DNA from 3 places in the Kocuria rosea genome. Region 2 is predicted to be linked to each of the others. Evidence: riboswitches for the same ligand, from Rfam matches in the RefSeq annotation. Region 2 holds a riboswitch; each other region holds the start of a gene.
What was found. Region 2 has a riboswitch for thiamine pyrophosphate ahead of EQG70_RS01145 (FAD-dependent oxidoreductase). Riboswitches for the same ligand answer to the same signal wherever they lie in the genome.
Positions count from the first base shown of each region.

Region 1: linked by a shared signal. The riboswitch ahead of EQG70_RS04560 (ECF transporter S component) and the one ahead of EQG70_RS01145 (FAD-dependent oxidoreductase) in region 2 are both predicted to bind thiamine pyrophosphate.
Region 3: linked by a shared signal. The riboswitch ahead of thiM (hydroxyethylthiazole kinase) and the one ahead of EQG70_RS01145 (FAD-dependent oxidoreductase) in region 2 are both predicted to bind thiamine pyrophosphate.

Region 1 is NZ_CP035103.1:986,005-989,266, reverse strand. Features, by position in the region: gene EQG70_RS04565 (ABC transporter ATP-binding protein) at 1-567, opposite strand, end outside; gene EQG70_RS04560 (ECF transporter S component) at 564-1,184, opposite strand; TPP riboswitch at 1,275-1,394, opposite strand; gene EQG70_RS04555 (DUF4235 domain-containing protein) at 1,532-1,810, opposite strand; gene mnhG (monovalent cation/H(+) antiporter subunit G) at 1,871-2,329, opposite strand; gene EQG70_RS04545 (MrpF/PhaF family protein) at 2,335-2,604, opposite strand; gene EQG70_RS04540 (Na+/H+ antiporter subunit E) at 2,604-3,262, opposite strand, start outside.
Region 2 is NZ_CP035103.1:247,852-251,113, forward strand. Features, by position in the region: gene EQG70_RS01135 (hypothetical protein) at 69-1,118, opposite strand; gene thiE (thiamine phosphate synthase) at 1,217-1,936, opposite strand; TPP riboswitch at 1,952-2,055, shown strand; gene EQG70_RS01145 (FAD-dependent oxidoreductase) at 2,051-3,262, shown strand, end outside.
Region 3 is NZ_CP035103.1:1,728,158-1,731,419, reverse strand. Features, by position in the region: gene thiE (thiamine phosphate synthase) at 1-420, opposite strand, end outside; gene thiM (hydroxyethylthiazole kinase) at 417-1,241, opposite strand; TPP riboswitch at 1,284-1,377, opposite strand; gene EQG70_RS08010 (nuclear transport factor 2 family protein) at 1,427-2,161, opposite strand; gene EQG70_RS08005 (Rne/Rng family ribonuclease) at 2,355-3,262, opposite strand, start outside.

The DNA of each region.
Region 1 (3,262 bases), 740 kb from region 2:
CACGCCGGCGGGGTCCAGGTTGGCGGTCGGCTCGTCGAGCAGCAGCAGCCCGGGGCTCATGGCCACGGCGCCCGCGAGCGCCAGGCGCTGCTTCTGCCCGCCGGACAGGGCCGCGGTGGAGTGGTCGAGGGGGAGGTCCAGCCCCACGTCGTCGAGCGCCGCGCGCACCCGCGGCCAGATCTGCTCCCGGGGCACCGCGAGGTTCTCGAGGCCGAAGGCGGTGTCGTCCCCGATCCGGGACAGCACCACCTGGGACTCGGGGTCCTGCTGCACGAGCCCGGCCCGGCCGCGCGCCTGCTCCGGCGGCATGCCGTCGAGCAGCAGCTCGCCGGAGGCGGACTGCCCGTCGTCGTCGTGGAGGACTCCCGCCAGGGCGTGCAGGAGGGTGGACTTGCCCGCCCCGCTGGGTCCCAGCAGGAGCACGCGCTCCCCCGGCTCGACCACGAGGTCCAGGCCGCGCAGCGCCGCCGCGTCCCGCCCGGGGTGGTGCCAGCCGAAGCCGCGGGCCTCGACCCGGGCCCCGCGGCCGGCGGGCACCACGGGGTCCGGGGTCGTGGGAGCCGTCATCGCCGCACGGCCCGCCCCGACGCGAGGCCCTGCAGCACGCCGGTGGCCGCGAGGGCCCGCACCACGGCCTGCATCAGCAGGCCCGCGAGCACCGCCCCGGAGACGGCCGTCAGGACCACGTAGACCACCTGGTGGCTCAGCGCCCACTCGTAGTTGTAGACGATGTTCTCGTGGACGCCGAGGAAGATCCCGCTCACGGCGCCCGCCACGGCCGCCACGAGGGCGTCGAACCGGCGGTACCGGAAGGCGGCGAAGGCCAGTTCCGCGCCGATGCCCTGGACGAGACCGGAGAGCACGACCAGCAGACCGAAGTGGGTGCCCAGGAAGCTCTCGATCACGGCGGCGAGCAGCTCGCAGAACAGCGCGGCGCCGGGCTTGCGGATGATCAGCCCGCCGAGCACGCCGGCCACGAGCCAGCCGCCGGCGATCAGCCCCACGGCGGGCGGGTAGGCGACCGCGGCCGTGCCGACCACGGGGTAGAGCAGGTTCGACCACGCCCAGAAGACGACCGCGCACACGGCGGCGAGGACGGCGGCCACGACGATGTCGACGACGCGCCAGGACGACGCGCGGGACGTGCCGGGGCGGCGGGCGGGGCGGTGGGTGGTGGTGTTCACGGTGGGTTCCTCCTGGGCTCAGCGAGCCGTCGGTGCCAGGAGGGGACGGGGTTCCGCGGGCCGCGCCGGTGGCGCGTTCCCGGGGAAGCACCCCTGAGATGCTCGACTCCCTTCGCCGGTGCTAACCGGAGCAGGTTCGAGGGTCTGCGGCGATCCGCACTCTCAGCGCCGCGCCGGTCTCACCGGCGGGGCGCTCCCCTGTCGTTCAGTGGCACCGAGTCTACCCCTCCCCCGCCCGCCCCGTGCACTGCCGGCGCACGGCCGGTGAACGACGCAGGGGCCCGTCCGGCCGGACACCGGTGCGGTGTCCGGCCGGACGGGCCCCTGAGCGAGGTGCTCGCCGGGCCTCAGACCTCGGCCTGGCTCGAGGCCTTGGGGTTCGTCCGCGGCCTGTTCTCCATCTTCGCGATCTGGCGGGAGATGCCGACCTTGATGACGGTGCCCACGAGACCGGTGACGAGCGACCAGATGATGATGCCCGTCCAGGCCTCGTCCGGGTCCGGGTTCTTGGCGGGGGGCGGGTCGCCGGTGATGCGCGTCCACGCCGCGCCGAGCACCTTGTGCGAGAGCGCCACGCCGCCGAGCGAGAGGCCGGTGCCCACGAGTTCGAGGACCTTGGTGTTCATGGAGTGCTGCTCCTTGTCGTCCGAGGGGGACGCGGGTGCGCCCTGTCGATCCTGCCCAGCCTAACGCGTCCCCGGCGATCCGTCAGTCTGCTGTCCGTCCGCCCGCCGGCCGTCCGGGCTCGGCACCGGCGGTCCCGCGGCGACGCCCTCCGCGGAGCCCTCCGCCCCGCCCTCCGCGGCGCGGTTGAGGACCTTCTGCAGGTCGTCCTGGGTCAGCGTGGTCCGGTTCAGGTGCTTGGTGCGGTACGTCGAGCGTCCCACCATGTGCGCCGAGACGGGCACGGTGAGCAGCTGGAAGATCCAGCCGAGGGCGATGAGCGGGATCATGACGGGTTCGCGGTTCTCGAGGGCGACTGCCGTGAGCATGAGGAGCAGCCCGAAGACCTGGGGCTTGGTGCCGGCGTGCATGCGCGTCAGGAGGTCCGGGAAGCGGACCAGGCCGATCCCTGCGGCGAGGGACATGAGCGCGCCGACCACGAGGCACACGGCCGCGGCGGCGTCCAGGACAGTGTCCAGCACGGCGCTCACCGCCCGTGCTCGGCGGTCTGGGTGGCGAAGCGCGCCACCGTCACGGAGCCGATGAACCCGACCAGCGAGACGATCACCATGAGGATCAGGTTGTTGAGGTGGCCGTGGTAGGCCATGTCCACGGCGAGGGCGGCCGCGACGATGGCCAGCAGCACGTCCGTGGCCACCACACGGTCCAGCAGGGAGGGGCCCTTGGCGAGGCGGTAGAGGGTGCCCGCGGCGGCCGCGCTGAGCAGCACGGCCGCGACGGCCACAGCGATCTGCATCACGGGTGGTCCTCCTCGTGGGTGTCGGTGGGGGTGGATCCCGGGGCGTCCGCCGGGGACCCGGTGGGCACCTCGTCCCGGCGGCGGCCCACGATCTGCAGGCTCGCGGTGATCGGCGAGCTGAGCGCGGCGCTGTCCGGCCGGTCCGTGCCGGAGGCCCGTCCGCCGCCCCGCTCGGCCCGCAGGGCGGCGAGCTCCTCCGGGGTGCCCATGATCCGGATCCAGGCCGCCTCCACCCGGAGGGCGGACCGGCGGAAGTCCTCGGCCTCCTGAGCGCTGCGGACGTTGAGCGCGTGGAAGTACAGCGTGCCGGAGGCCCGGTCCACCTCCACCACGAGCGAGCCCGGGATCAGGGTCATGGTGTGGCCGGTGGCCGTCAGGAGCAGGTCGGAGCGCGTGCGCAGCTGGACGCCGACCACGGCGTTGCGGGCCCGCGGGCCCACGAGGATCGCAATGAGCATCACCTCGAAGCTCGCCTTGGCGACCTGCCACACGAACGTCACGGCGAAGAGGGCGAACTGGAACGGGTTGAACCGGCCGGACAGCTGGACGGGCGGCAGGTAGAGCACCCAGGTGACGAGCAGGGCCAGGACCAGCCCGACCAGCAGGTTGCCGGGGCCGAAGTCGCCCCAGAGGGCGCCCCACACCACCACGAGCC
Region 2 (3,262 bases):
CTGGTTGATATGTCCCCAAGAATAGCCCCAGAAGCTTTCCTGTGCAAGTAAATGATGGTGCGGTGGGCTCAGAGGATGAAGATCAGAGCGGCGATCACCGCCAGGATGCCCAGGAAGACGAACCCCCACGCCTTGAGGTTGTCGGAGTCGTCCTCCACGGGTTCGGCCGGGCGCGGCGGCCACCCGCCGGGGCCGGGCCCGAACACCGGCCCGGAGGCGCCATGGGTGCTGGCGCCCGGTGCTCCGGGCTGCTGGTCCCCGGGGCCGTACCCGGGGGTGCCGTATCCCGGACCGCCCGGGCCGGGTGCCCCGGGTCCGGGGTACTGGCCCGGAAGCGGCCCTGGCGGCGGCGGGGCCGGGCTCGCGGGGCTCACCCCCCACTGGGGGTTCTCGGGCGAGCCCGCCGGAGGGGCGCCGGGCGGGGGCGTGGCCGGGCGGATGCCACCGTCGGCGGCCGGGCCGGCTGCGGAGGAGGACCCCGCGGTCGGACCCGGCGCCGGTGGAGCCGCCGGCGGCAGGGTCTCGCCCGAGAGCACGGGCCCGTCCTCGCGGTGGCCCCGCTCCGCCTCGTTCAGCAGGGTCACGAACTGCTCGAGCGGCTCGGACCCGTCGTGCTCCCGCGCCAGGAAGCGCTCGGCGCGGCGGCGCACCACCTTGTAGACGCGCCCGTCGTCGGGGACGCCCAGGTCCCGGGCGGCCCGGGCCACGGCCAGCGGGGGCTGCTCCGGCAGGGGGTTGGTGCCCCACTCCAGGAGCCCGGTCAGCAGCGGGCGCTCGAGCACGGCGGCCAGGGCGGCCCGGGCGCCCGGCACCCGGGTCAGCTCCAGCAGCCCGCTCGGCGGCGCGGACGGGCACCCCGGCACGTCGCTGGGCAGCCGGGCGGCGCGCTCCAGCCAGAAGGTGTCGCCGAAGAGGGTGGCGAGCAGCACGGCGGCGGCGAGCCGGTCGTCGCTCGGGGCGGCGTCCTCCGGGAGGCCCTGCTCCCAGTGCGTGCCGAGGGCGCGGCGGGCGGGCTCACCGGCCAGCCGGACGCGCAGCTGCGCGTCCTCCGGGCCGCGGGCGGTCTCCGCGGGGCGCTCCACCGCGTGCCGCACCTGGGGGTCGAGCTCGGGGTCCATGGGCCACCTCTCCGTCGTCGTCCTGCGTCCATGCTCTCAGAACGTGCTGGACGGCGGCGGGGAGCCGACGGTGAGGCGGACGGCGGAGCGCCCCGGGCTCAGGCGGGGAGCAGGCCGCGCAGCTGCCCGGCGGCGACGCGGGGATCGGGGGCCTCGGTGACGGCGCGGACGACGACGACGCCGCGCGCCCCGGCCTCCAGCACCTGCGGGAGCCGCGGCTCGTCGATGCCGCCGATGGCGAACCACGGCACGGGCAGGACCTCCGGGTCCGCGTCCAGCCGGGCCTCCGTCAGCTCGGCGACCGCGCGGACGAACTCCAGCCCGGTGGCCGGGCGCCCCGGCTTGGTGGGCGTGGCCCAGACGGGGCCGGTGCAGAAGTAGTCGACGTCCGGGTCCTCGAGCGCCGCCGTGGCCTGTCCGAGGTCGTGGGTGGAGCGCCCGATCAGCACGTCGGGGCCCAGGAGCCGCCGGGCCTGGGCGGGGCTGAGGTCGTGCTGGCCCACGTGGAAGACGTCGGCGCCCACGAGCGCGGCGATGTCGGCGCGGTCGTTGACCGCGAACAGGGCGTCATACTCGGCGGCCACCCGGCCCAGCAGCTCCAGCGCGGCGATCTCCTCGTCCGCGTCGATGCTCTTGTCCCGCAGCTGGACGATGTCCGCGCCGCCGGCACAGACGGCGTGCAGGAACTCCTCGAGGTCGCCCCGGTCCCGGCGGGCGTCCGTGCACACGTACAGCCGGGCGGCGAGGAGGCGGGCCGTCCGGGTGTCTCGCAGGGAGGACTCGGCGGGGGCGGAGGCGTCACGGGTAGGGTGGGTCACACGCTGATGATAGGTCAGCGGTTCTGCGGGAGCCCCACCGGGGGCTGAGAGGGCGTCCAGCGCCGACCGCCACACCTGATGCGGGTCATGCCGCCGGAGGAAAGGACGTTCCCTGTGACTGCCGCGCACCCCGCCCCCACGACCGCGCCCCACCCGCTGGTCGACCGGCCCGAGCACGTCCGCGCCGACGTCGCCGTCGTCGGCGCCGGGGTGATCGGCCTGGCCACCGCCTGGGAGCTGCGCCGCCGCGGCCGCTCGGTGGTCGTGGTGGACCCCGAGCCGGGCTCCGGCGCCAGCCGCGCCGCGGCCGGGATGCTCGCCCCGGTGAGCGAGGTCCAGTACCAGCAGGAGCCCCTGTACCCCCTGATGACCGCCTCGGCCGCCGAGTACCCGGCGTTCGTGGCCGCCCTCGAGCAGGCCGCCGGCGGGACGGTGGGCCACCGGGCCACCGAGACCCTGGTCTGCGGCGTGGACGCCGCCGACCGGCAGGCCCTGGCGGACCTCCGCGCGCTGCAGGGGCGCCACGGCATGACGGTGGAGCCGCTGACCCTGCGCGCCGCCCGCACCCTCGAGCCGACCCTGAGCCCGCGGCTGTCCGCGGTGTTCCGGATCCCCGACGACCACCAGGTGGACCCGCGCCGCCTCGTGGCCGGGCTGCTCGCGGCCCTCGTCGCCCCGGAACTCCCCGACCCCCCGGAGCTCCCGGAGCCCGCCGGGCTCCCGGCCGCGCGCGACGGCGGACCGGCCCGCCTCGTCCACGACCTCGCCACGGGGCTGCGCCGCAACGCCGAGGGCGCGGCGACCGGCGTCCGCCTGGCCGGCGGCGGGATGGTCTCCGCGACCTGGACGGTCCTCGCCCCCGGCGCCGGGCTCGGCGAGCTCGAAGGACTGCCGGAGGACTGGCACCCGCCGCTGCGGCCGGTGCACGGGGACATCCTGCGCGCCCGGGTCCCCGCCGGGGCGCCGGAGCTGCTCGAGCGCACGGTCCGCGGCCTGGTGCACGGGGTGCCCGTCTACCTGGTGCCCCGCGCCGACGGGACCGTGGTGATCGGGGCGACCTCCCGCGAGGACGACCTGTCCGGTCCCAGCGCCGGCGGCGTGTTCCGGCTGCTGCGCGATGCCCAGGCGCTCGTGCCCGGCGTCGCCGACCTCGAGCTGGTCGAGGTGCTGGCCCGCGCCCGGCCCGGCACCCCGGACGACATCCCGTACTTCGGCCGGGTCCGCGACCCGGACGGCTCGCCGGTGCCGGGGCTCGTGGTCTCCACCGGCTACTTCCGCCACGGCGTCCTGCTCGCCCCGCTGGCCGCCCGGCTCGCCGCGCAGCTG
Region 3 (3,262 bases), 1.5 Mb from region 2:
GACGCCCAGGTAGTCGACCGTCCCGGCCGGCAGCGCGGCGGCGGCATCGAGCTCCTCCGCCGTGGCGGCGCTGAGGCCGAGCACGGCCTGCGGGCCGCAGATCTCCCGGGCGAGCGCCACGGGCAGGTCCGACTGGCCCACGTGCACGCCGGCCACGGGGGCGCCGGCCGCGCGGGCGGCGAGGTACACGTCGGCGCGGTCGTCCACGAGCACGGGCACCTCCCGGCCCACGCGCTCGGCCACGGCCGTCAGCAGGGCGACGAGCTCGCGGACCGGGGCGTCCTTCTCCCGCACCTGGACCATGGTGGCTCCCCCGCGCACGGCGGCGGCCACGACGTCCGGGACCGTCCGGGGGGCGCTCAGGGCGGTGTCCGTCACCAGGTGCAGGGCCAGGGCCGCGGGGTCGAGGCGCGGGCTCACCGGGCGACCTCCTCGCGCACGAGCTCCGCCCGGGCGGCGATCCCCTCCGGGGTGACGGCGTGCAGCCGGTCCAGCAGCGCCACGGCGAAGGAGCCGGGCCCGGCGGAGTCGGCGGCCGCGTCCTCGGCCGCCAGGGTGTACACCGTGGTGGCGGCCACCGCCGCGGCGGCCGGGTCCGTGCGCACGGCGGTGAACGCCGCCATGAGGGCGCCCAGGGCGCACCCGCCGCCGGTGATGCGGGTCAGCAGGGGCGTGCCGTGCGGCACCCGGACCACCGTGCCGTCCGGGGAGCGCACGAGGTCCACGGGCCCGGACACGGCCACCGCCGAGCCGGCCCGCTCGGCGAGCGCGGCGGCGGCGTCCCGGGCCGCGTCGACGCCGTGGGTCGCGTCCGTGCCGCGGCCGCCGGCGCCGCCGGCGAGGGCGATGACCTCGGAGGCGTTGCCGCGCACGATCGCCGGCTCGAACCCGAGCAGGTCGCGGGCCAGCGCCGTGCGCACGGGCAGGGCGCCCACCGCCACCGGGTCCAGGACCCAGGCCCGGCCCGCGCGGCGCCGGGCCCCGACGGCCTCGTAGGCGGCGCCGCGCTGCTCGGCGGTGGGCGTGCCGGTGTTGACGAGGAGGCCGTCGGCGAGCTCCGCGAAGACCCCGCCCTCGCCCTGGATGTCGGTCATCGCCGGGGACGCGCCCACGGCGAGCAGCACGTTGGCGGTGAAGTTGGTGACCACGGCGTTGGTGATGCACTGCACCAGCGGCGCCGCGGCGCGCAGGTCCGCCAGGGCCGCGGCGGCGTCCTCGGCGAGCGCGGGGTCCGGCGGCACCGGCCTCCCGGGTCCTGGTGTGCGGTCGGACGGGGGTACGGCATCGCGCATCTGCGACATCCCTTCGCTAGTACTGGCTAGATCAGGTTCGACGGGTGTGTTCTCAGCCGCTCGTGCGGCACCCCGTGTCTGGTGTCCTGCCAGTCTAGTCGTCGTGCGGGAGTCGGCACGGACCCCGCACGGGATCAGAACATGCCGTTGGCGTGGGCCATCCGCTCGGGCACCGGCTGCGCGACGCCCCAGTGCTCCACGATCCGGCCGTCGTCGAGGCGCCAGAGGTCGTAGCAGGCGACCGTTCCGGTGGATCCTCCGTCGCGGCTCCCTCCGGGAACGGCCTCCGCGACGGTCAGCACGAAGTTCCCCTCGCCGACCACGCGGCGCAGCCGCTGGTACGCGGGCTGCGGGCCGTCCGGCGTGCCGCCGGTGTGCTCGGTGCAGCCCCGGGGGCTCATGTGGTCCTGGACGGCGTGGCGGTCGCCCCCGACGAGGGCGGCCTCGACCCACTCGGCGGCGATGCGCTTGTTGCCCTGCGTCCGCTCGTGGTCCGTGACCGCGACGGGACCGTCGAGCTGGGGGCGGGCGCCGTCGGGGCCCGTGCGCAGGGGCTCGAGGACGTCCCAGTGCTCGGCGATCCGTCCGTCCTCCACCCGGAAGACGTCGAAGCCGACCAGCGGTTCCGGACCGAGCCCTTCGTACACCGAGTGGACGGCCACCGTCCCGTGGTCGTCGAGCATCCGGACCATGTCCACGCGGAAGTCCTCGGGCATGCTCTGCACGAACTGCCTGAGACCCTCGCGCCCGTCCGGCGCGAGCGGCGAGTGCTGGACGAAGTCCTCCGTGTAGTGACGGTCCACGGCCGACGGATCCCGATGGACGAACAGTTCCGTGCCGGTGGTGCGGATGGTGTCTGCACTGGTCATGGCGATGCTCCCTGGAACGGGCGGCCGCTCTCCCGGCGGACGGGACGGCGGCCCCGGGTGTGCTGTGGTGCGCACCACGGTACGCCGCCGCGCGGAGGGCGGGCAGGCCGGGACGGTCCGTGACGGTCCGCGACGACGGAGGACCCCGACCGTGCTGGTCGGGGTCCTCCGTGGTGCTGCTCGGCGGGGCGGGTCAGCCCCGGTCGGCGGGCCGGCCGCTGGTGAGGTCCTCGGCCTTGACGCCGACGCCGACGACGGTCGGCGCCCGGCGGGAGGACTCCTCCGGGGCGCGCTGGGCGACGGTCCTCGCCTCGTGCCGGGCGCCCTCCGCGGCGGCCGCCCGGCCGGCGGTCACCTCGGCCTCGCCGGGCCGCGCCGTCGGGGCCGAGGCCCGCCGGGAGCGCCGCCGGGGCCGCACGGGCTCGACGTCCGCCTGCTCCGCGGCGACCGCCGCGGCGGGAGCGGGCGCCTGCCGCTCCGTGCGCTCCTGCGCCATGCTCTCCTGCGCCATGCTCTCCTGGGCCGTGCTCTCCTGGGCCGGGGCCTCCGCCGCGGCGGTGGCCCCCTCCGCGGCGTCATCCGCACCGGTGACCGCCTCGGCGGCGGCCTCCGGGGCGGCGGAGCCGGCGTCCGGTCCCCGCTGCCCGAAGACCTCCGCGAGGGAGTCCAGGCTCAGCGGCCGGGCCTCGGCGGGCTCGACGACCACGGCGTGGCCCTGCGGCAGCTCGATGACCTCGCCGTTGATGGTCAGGCGCGAGCCCTGCTCGCCCGGCGCCCCCTCGGCGGGGAGCTGCTCCGGGGCGGCGGGGGCGGTGTCCTCCCCCTCCTCCGGCTGCTGCTCGGCGGCGGTGTCCCCGCCCTGGCCGCGGCCGCGGCTGCGCTTGCCGCGGCGCTTCTTCCGGGAGCGCCCCGAGCCCTCGGGCCGGGACTCCGCAGGCTGGGCGGCCTCCTCGGCTCGCTCCGGCTCGTCCGCGGCCGCCTCCTCGTGGTGGGTGGCGGCGGCGATCGTCGCGAACGCCGTCCGCGCGGCCTCGGCCTTGGCCTTCTCCGCGGGGTCGGCCTCGGCGGAGCGCTGCTCCGTCCGGGCGGGCTGCTGCTCGT